DNA from 2 places in the Dactylosporangium thailandense genome. Region 1 is predicted to be linked to the other one. Evidence: riboswitches for the same ligand, from Rfam matches in the RefSeq annotation. Region 1 holds a riboswitch; the other holds the start of a gene.
The links. Region 1 has a riboswitch for thiamine pyrophosphate ahead of thiS (sulfur carrier protein ThiS). Riboswitches for the same ligand answer to the same signal wherever they lie in the genome.

Region 1 (3,392 bases):
CTTGCTGCGCGTGGCGAAGATCGGCGAGAGGGTCACGTAGTCGGCGGGGTCGTCCGCGGCCGCGACCAGCTCCTCGAGGCCGTGGCACTTGCGCAGCGCCCCGTCCTCCTCCAGCAGCAGCCGGCCGCCGACCTGGTCGAGGAGGCTGCGCAGGGTGGAGGCGAGCTTGAGCCGGCGCCGCGGCGGGAGGTCGTGCTCGCGCAGGACCACCACCCGGGCCCCGCCGTCGACGGCGCCCGCGATCACCTCGTCCAGCGGGCGCTCGCTCTGCCGGCGGTCGGTGAAGACGATGAGGCCGGGCTCTACCACGGCATACCTCCGGTCGGGCTGGATGCGGTCGCGTGCAGGCGCCGGGGGATGCGCCCGGCCAGGTGGGCCAGCCGCCCGGCCCGCACCGCGAGGCGCATCGCCTCGGCCATGCGCGCCGGGTGCTCGGCCCGGGTGACGGCGGAGGCGAGCAGCACGCCGTCGCAGCCCAGCTCCATCGCCAGGGCCGCGTCGGAGGCGGTGCCGATCCCGGCGTCGAGGATGACGGGGACGGTGACGAGCCGCCGGATGAGCGCGATGTTGTGCGGGTTGCGGATGCCCAGGCCGGAGCCGATGGGGGCGCCGAGCGGCATGACGGCCGCGCAGCCCACGTCGGCGAGGCGCTGGGCGAGGATGGGGTCGTCGCTGGTGTACGGCAGGACGGTGAACCCGTCCCCGACGAGCCGCGCGGCCGCGTCGACCAGCTCGACCCCGTCGGGCAGCAGGGTCTCCTCGTCGCCGATCACCTCGAGTTTCACCCAGGCGGTGCCGAAGGCCTCGCGGGCGAGGTGGGCGAGCTTGACCGCCTCGGTCGCCGTGTAGCAGCCGGCCGTGTTGGGCAGGACGCGCACCCCGCAGCGCTCGACGACGTCGAGCAGCGAGGGCGCGGCCGGGTCGAGCCGGCGCAGGGCGACGGTGACGAGCGCGGTCTCGCTGGCCCGGATGGCCGCCTCCAGGGCCGCGTGGCTGGTCGCCCCGCCGGTGCCCAGGATGAGCCGGGACGGCAGCTCCACGCCGTCCAGCACCAGGGCGTCAGCCACCCTGCACCGCCGTCAGCACCTCGACCTGGTCGCCCTCGGCCGGGCGGGTCTGCGCCCAGCGCGAACGGGGCACCACGTCACCGTTGAGGGCGACGGCGATCCCGCGCGGATCCTCTCCGGCGAGCATCCGCACCACGTCGGCGACGGTGATGCCCTCATCGACGGTCGATGCGACGGCGTTGACCACGAGCTGCATAGAACTCACTCCTGCCTCCCTGCGCCGGCATGATCCGGATCAGGTTCTACGGTCGGGGGCTCACAGCCCCCCTCTCAGCCCGGTCGCACCGGACTCCCGTGGGGTACGTGTCCGACGATAACGCCGCCGGAGCCGTCAGGTAAAGCGCCCGGCCCCGAAGGCGCGAACGTCGACCCCGGTCGCGCCGAGCAGCGCCAGGTCGGCGACGGCGGCGGCGGTCGCCGGGGCCAGCAGCACCCCGTTGCGGTGATGGCCGGTGGCGACGATCGCCCCGGACGCGAGCCGGTCGATGACCGGGGCGTTGTCGGGCGTGCCCGGGCGCAGGCCGGCGAGGGTCTCGGCCAGGACCAGCTCGGCGACCCCGGGCAGCAGGTCGGCGGCCGGGTGGAGCAGGTCCAGCACGCCGCCGGCGGTGACCGTGGTGTCGGCCCCGCGCTCCTCCTCGGTGGCGCCGACGACCAGCTCGCCGTCGCGGCGCGGCACGAGGTACACGTCCCGGCCCCGGGCCACGCCCCGCACGACGTGCCGCAGCAGCGGCTCGGCCCCCCGCAGCCGCAGCAGCTGGCCCTTCACCGGGCGCACCGGCAGCCCGGTCAGCGCGGCCGAAGCGGCGCCGGCCGCGACGATGATCACATCGTCCCGCAGGGTGGACGGGTCGGCGACGTCCCGCGCCTCGAACCGCACCGGCAGGGTGCGCAGGGCCCGCAGCAGCAGCCGCGGGTCGACCTGGTGATCGCCGGGGGCGAGGGCGCCGCCGCGGACCCGCGGGGCGAGCAGCGGCTCGCGCTCGCGCAGCTCGCGGCCGGTGAGCGGCTCGATCGGGGTGCCGGCGCGGCGGTAGAAGCCGATGAGCCGGTCGATCTCGGCCTGGTCGTCGGCGGTGAGCGCGACGAGGAGGGTGCCGTCGGTGCGGTACGAGATCGGCATTGCGGTCCGCGCCTCGACCCGCTCGGCGAACGACGGCCAGCGGCGCATCGACTCGAGCATCAGCGCCTGCAGATCCTCCTCGCCGAAGACGGCCTCGGCCGTGGGCGCGAGCATCCCGGCCGCGACCAGCCCGGCGCCTCTCGCGGGGTCGCCGTCGTACACCGTGATGCCCCCGGCACCCCGCTCGACGAGCTCGAAGGCGATGCTGAGCCCGATGATCCCGCCGCCCACGATGCCGATGCTCATGCCGGAAACTCCAGGAACTCCCGGGCCGCCGCGTACGGGTCCGCCGCGCCGCTGACCGCGCCCACCACGGCGACGGCGTGCGCGCCGGCCGCGAACAGCTCGCCGGCCCGGGCCGCGGTCACCCCGCCGATCGCCACCACCGGCACGGGCACCGCCTCGGCCACCTCGCGCACCCCGGCCGGGCCGATCGCGTCGGGCAGCCCGCTCTTCGTGGTGGTCGTGAACGCGGGCCCGACGCCGAGGTAGGAGGCCCCGTCGGCGACCGCCCGGCGCGCCGTGTACGGGTCGCGGGCGGTCGCGCCGAGGATCGCGTGCGGGCCGAGGATGCGCCGGGCCGCGGCCACCGGCAGGTCGTCGGCGCCGACGTGCCCGCCGTCGGCCCCGGCCGCGAGCGCGAGGTGCAGCCGGTCGTTGACCAGGCACGTGCGGCCCAGCTCGCGGCACATGGCCAGCACGCGCACGGTCAGCTCGAAGGCCTCGCGGTCGGTCAGGGCGTCCTCGGGGCGCACCTGCACCGTGTCGAAGCCCGCGCGCAGGGCCGCGGCGACGACCTCGAGCGCGTTGCGGCCGGGCCGGGTGTCGGTCACGAGATGCAGTCGTCCGAGGGTGGGCACCACGATAGTTTTTCAGACATGAAGCAAGTGCGACTCGGCCGGACCGGCCTGCAGGTCTCCGAAATCTGTCTCGGCATGATGAGCTACGGCGATCCGGCCCAGCGCCCATGGGCCCTGGACGAGGCGGGCGCCGACCCGTTCGTGCGCCGCGCCGCCGAGGCCGGGATCACGTTCTTCGACACGGCCGACGTCTACTCCCTCGGCGCCAGCGAGGTGATCACGGGCCGGCTGCTGGCGAAGTACTTCGCGCGCCGCGACGACTACGTCCTGGCCACGAAGGTCCACGGCCGGATGAGCGACGCCCCCAACGACGGCGGCCTGTCCCGCAAGCACATCCTCGCG
Region 2 (3,392 bases), 430 kb from region 1:
GCAGCGCGAGGGTCGTCTTGCCGGCGCCGTTGGGGCCCTCGACCGCGAGGGCCTGCCCCGCGCGCACCTCCTCGTCGACGACCGCGGCGGTGTGCGGCAGGGCCAGGCGCTCGGCGGTGAGCAGCGCCTCGCCCGGGGCGGTGACGGCCCGGCGGGCCGGCAGCGGGGCGCCGGGGCTCCAGACCGCGTCGGGGTCGTCGCCGATCACGACGGTCCGGTCGACCAGGGGGAGGGCCTCGTCGACCCGGTGCTCGACCAGCACCAGGGTCGCGTCGAGGTCCTGGATGACCTTGGCGATGGCGGTACGGACGAGCTGCGCCCCCTCCGGATCGAGGTTCGCGGTCGGCTCGTCGAGCAGCAGCAGCCCGGGCCGCAGCGCGATCACGCCGGCGATGGCCAGCCGCTGCTGCTCGCCGCCGGAGAGCGCGGCGGTGCTGCGGGAGCGGTCGTACGGGAAGCCGACGGCGCTCAGCGCGGCGTCGACCCGCGGCCAGATCTCGGCCCGGGGCACGCCGCGGTTCTCCAGGCCGAAGGCGACGTCGTCGCCGGCCCGGCTCATCACGAGCTGGGTCTGCGGGTCCTGGAACACGATCCCCGTCGTGTTGCGTTGCCGCCGCGCGTCGCGGCCGTCGACCAGGACCTCGCCCTCCTGCTCGCCGGAGTCCTCGGCGAGCAGGCCGGCCAGGGCGGCGAGCAGCGTGGACTTGCCGGCCCCGGAGGCGCCCAGCAGCAGGACCCGCTCGCCGTGCTCGATGCGCAGGTCGAGGTGGCGGATCGCCCAGGCCTTGCGCCCGGCGTGCCGCCACCCGAACCCGCGGAATTCGACGGTGCTCAACGCTTAGACGGCAACCCGCTCCCGGCCGGACGGGAAGCGGTCCAGCACGCCCGTGCGCGACAGCGCGCGCTGCAGCGCCCAGCTGCCGCCGCCGGCGACGATCGCGCCGCTGGCCACGACGAGCGCCGCGTACGTCCACTTCTGGCCGGCCGTGAACGTGTCGCCGTAGTAGACGCTCAGGTCGAACAGCGCGGCGCCCACGCCGGAGAGGGCGCCCGCGACCAGGGCGTTGACGAGTTTGTACCCGCGGTAGCCGGTCGCGGCGAAGCCGAACTCGCCGCCGATGCCCTGCACCAGGCCGGACACCACGACGGTGAGCCCCCACGCCGAGCCGAACAGCGCGGAGACGGTCGCGGCGACGAGCTCGGTGTAGAGGCCGGCGCCGGGCTTGCGGATGACGAGCGGCCCGAGGACCGCGGGGATGAGCCACACGCCGTAGATCACCGCGCGCCAGGGCAGCGCGAAGCTCTCCAGGGCGTTCCACAGGTTGTTCCAGGCGTAGAACACCCCGGCGAAGGCCACGGCGATGATGGACGCGACGACGATGTCGACGGTCCGCCAACGGGTCTGCATGGTTGAACCTCCCAGTTCGTGCGAACCAGAAGGAGACGCGACGTCACGCCGGCCCATGGATAGGCCGACGTGACGGCTGGCGTGAGGTGACCGAGCTCCCTGCGCTGGCATTACCCAGATCAGGTTCGAGGGTCTGCGAGGCCGTCGGACGGCCGTCGCACTCTCAGCGCTGTGCGCTCCCCTGTCGGATGTGCAGTTGTTTCCTGACGGTAACAGTGATCGTCGCCGACTCGTAGTCTCGGGTCATGAAAATCACGGCGCGCTCGCTCACGTTCGATGTGTTCGACGGCGGCCCGGCCGACGGGGAGCCGGTGCTGCTGCTGCACGGATTCCCGCAGCACAGCGGCGAGTGGGCGGCGGTCACCCCGCTGCTGCACGCCGCGGGCCTGCGCACCTACGCCCTCGACCAGCGGGGCACCTCGCCCGGCGCCCGTCCCGCGCCGGTCGAGGCCTACCGGATCACCGAGTGCGCGCTGGACGTCGTGGCGGTCCTCGACGCGCTGGAGATTCCGGCGGTACACCTGGTGGGCCACGACTGGGGAGCGATCTGCGCCTGGCACGTGGCGCTGCGGCACGCCGCCCGGGTGCGCACGCTCACGGCGGTTTCGGTGCCGCACCCGCACGCGTCGGCCTACGCCTACGCGAACGACCCGGACCAGCGGGAGCGCTCGGCGTACATCAAGCTCTTCCGGCAGCCGGGCAAGGCCGAGGAGGTGCTGCTGGCCGACTCCGCGCGACGGCTGCGCGGGCTGTTCGCGCCGCTGGAGGACGTCGAGGGGTACGTGCGGCCGCTGCTCGAGCCGGGGGCGCTGACGGCGGCGCTGAACTGGTACCGGGCGATGAGCTCGCTCGACCTCGTCGGGCTGGGGCCCGCCACGGTGCCGACGACGTACGTGTGGAGCGACGGCGATGTGGCGATCGGCCCGACGGCGGCCCGCGCCTGTGCCGAACACGTCGCGGCCGACTACCGGTTCGTGCCGCTGGCCGGCGTCAGCCACTGGATCCCCGACGAGGCGCCCGCCGCCGTCGCCGCCGCGATCGTTGGCATAGCCGACGCTACTCGTGGGTAATAACCTGGAGGTTCGGGAGCGTCTACCTGGAGGTGTCCATGGTTGCGACGTCGGTGCGCGCGGAACGGGAGGCGCGCAAGGTCATCGAGGAGAACCGCGAGACCGAGTGGCGCAAGCCGAGCTTCGGCAAGGAGCTCTTCCTCGGCCGGCTGCGCCTGGACCTCATCGATCCGCTGCCGGAGCTCGATCCGGCCGCCGAGGCGCGCGGCGCCGAGTTCCGCGCCAAGCTCGCCGCCTACCTGAGCGCGGAGGTGGACGGCCAGCAGATCGAGCGCGACGCCCACATCCCGGACGAGGTGCTGCGCTCGCTCGGGGAGCTGGGCGCCTTCGGGATGAAGATCGACGAGCGGTACGGCGGGCTGGGCCTGACCAATCTCGACTACTGCCGCGCGCTCATGCTCGTCGGCTCCGTCAACCCGTCCATCGGCGCGCTGCTGTCGGCGCACCAGTCGATCGGCGTGCCGCAGCCGCTCAAGCTGATCGGCAACGACGAGCAGAAGCAGCGCTTCCTGCCCCGCCTGGCCGCCGGGGAGGTCTCCGCGTTCCTGCTCACCGAGCCGGAGGTCGGTTCGTTCCCGGCCGGGATGCGCACCGCCGCGGTGCCCACCGAGGACGGCGACTACCTGCTCAACGGCGTCAAGCTGTGGGCCACCAACGGCACCCTGGCCACCCTGTTCGTGGTCATGGCGGTGGTGCCCAGGAGCGAGGGGCACAAGGGCGGGATCACCGCGTTCGTGGTCGAGGGCGACGCGCCCGGCGTGACCATCGAGCGGCGCAACGCGTTCATGGGCCTGCGCGGCCTGGAGAACAGCGTCACCCGCTTCCACGACGTGCGCGTGCCCAAGGAGAACGTCATCGGCGGCGAGGGTCAGGGCCTGCGCATCGCCCTGAGCACGCTCAACACCGGCCGGCTG

Region 2: another riboswitch for thiamine pyrophosphate. It lies ahead of AC6JBM_RS50730 (ECF transporter S component); the one in region 1 lies ahead of thiS (sulfur carrier protein ThiS).

What each region holds. Positions count from the first base shown of each region.
Region 1 covers NZ_AP029195.1:11,732,391-11,735,782, reverse strand. Annotated here, with positions in the region: gene AC6JBM_RS52835 (thiamine phosphate synthase) at 1-309, opposite strand, end outside; gene AC6JBM_RS52830 (thiazole synthase) at 303-1,067, opposite strand; gene thiS (sulfur carrier protein ThiS) at 1,060-1,263, opposite strand; TPP riboswitch at 1,263-1,373, opposite strand; gene thiO (glycine oxidase ThiO) at 1,399-2,436, opposite strand; gene thiE (thiamine phosphate synthase) at 2,433-3,050, opposite strand; gene AC6JBM_RS52810 (aldo/keto reductase) at 3,069-3,392, shown strand, end outside.
Region 2 covers NZ_AP029195.1:11,306,008-11,309,399, forward strand. Annotated here, with positions in the region: gene AC6JBM_RS50725 (ABC transporter ATP-binding protein) at 1-835, opposite strand, end outside; gene AC6JBM_RS50730 (ECF transporter S component) at 839-1,408, opposite strand; TPP riboswitch at 1,487-1,601, opposite strand; gene AC6JBM_RS50735 (alpha/beta fold hydrolase) at 1,654-2,478, shown strand; gene AC6JBM_RS50740 (acyl-CoA dehydrogenase family protein) at 2,517-3,392, shown strand, end outside.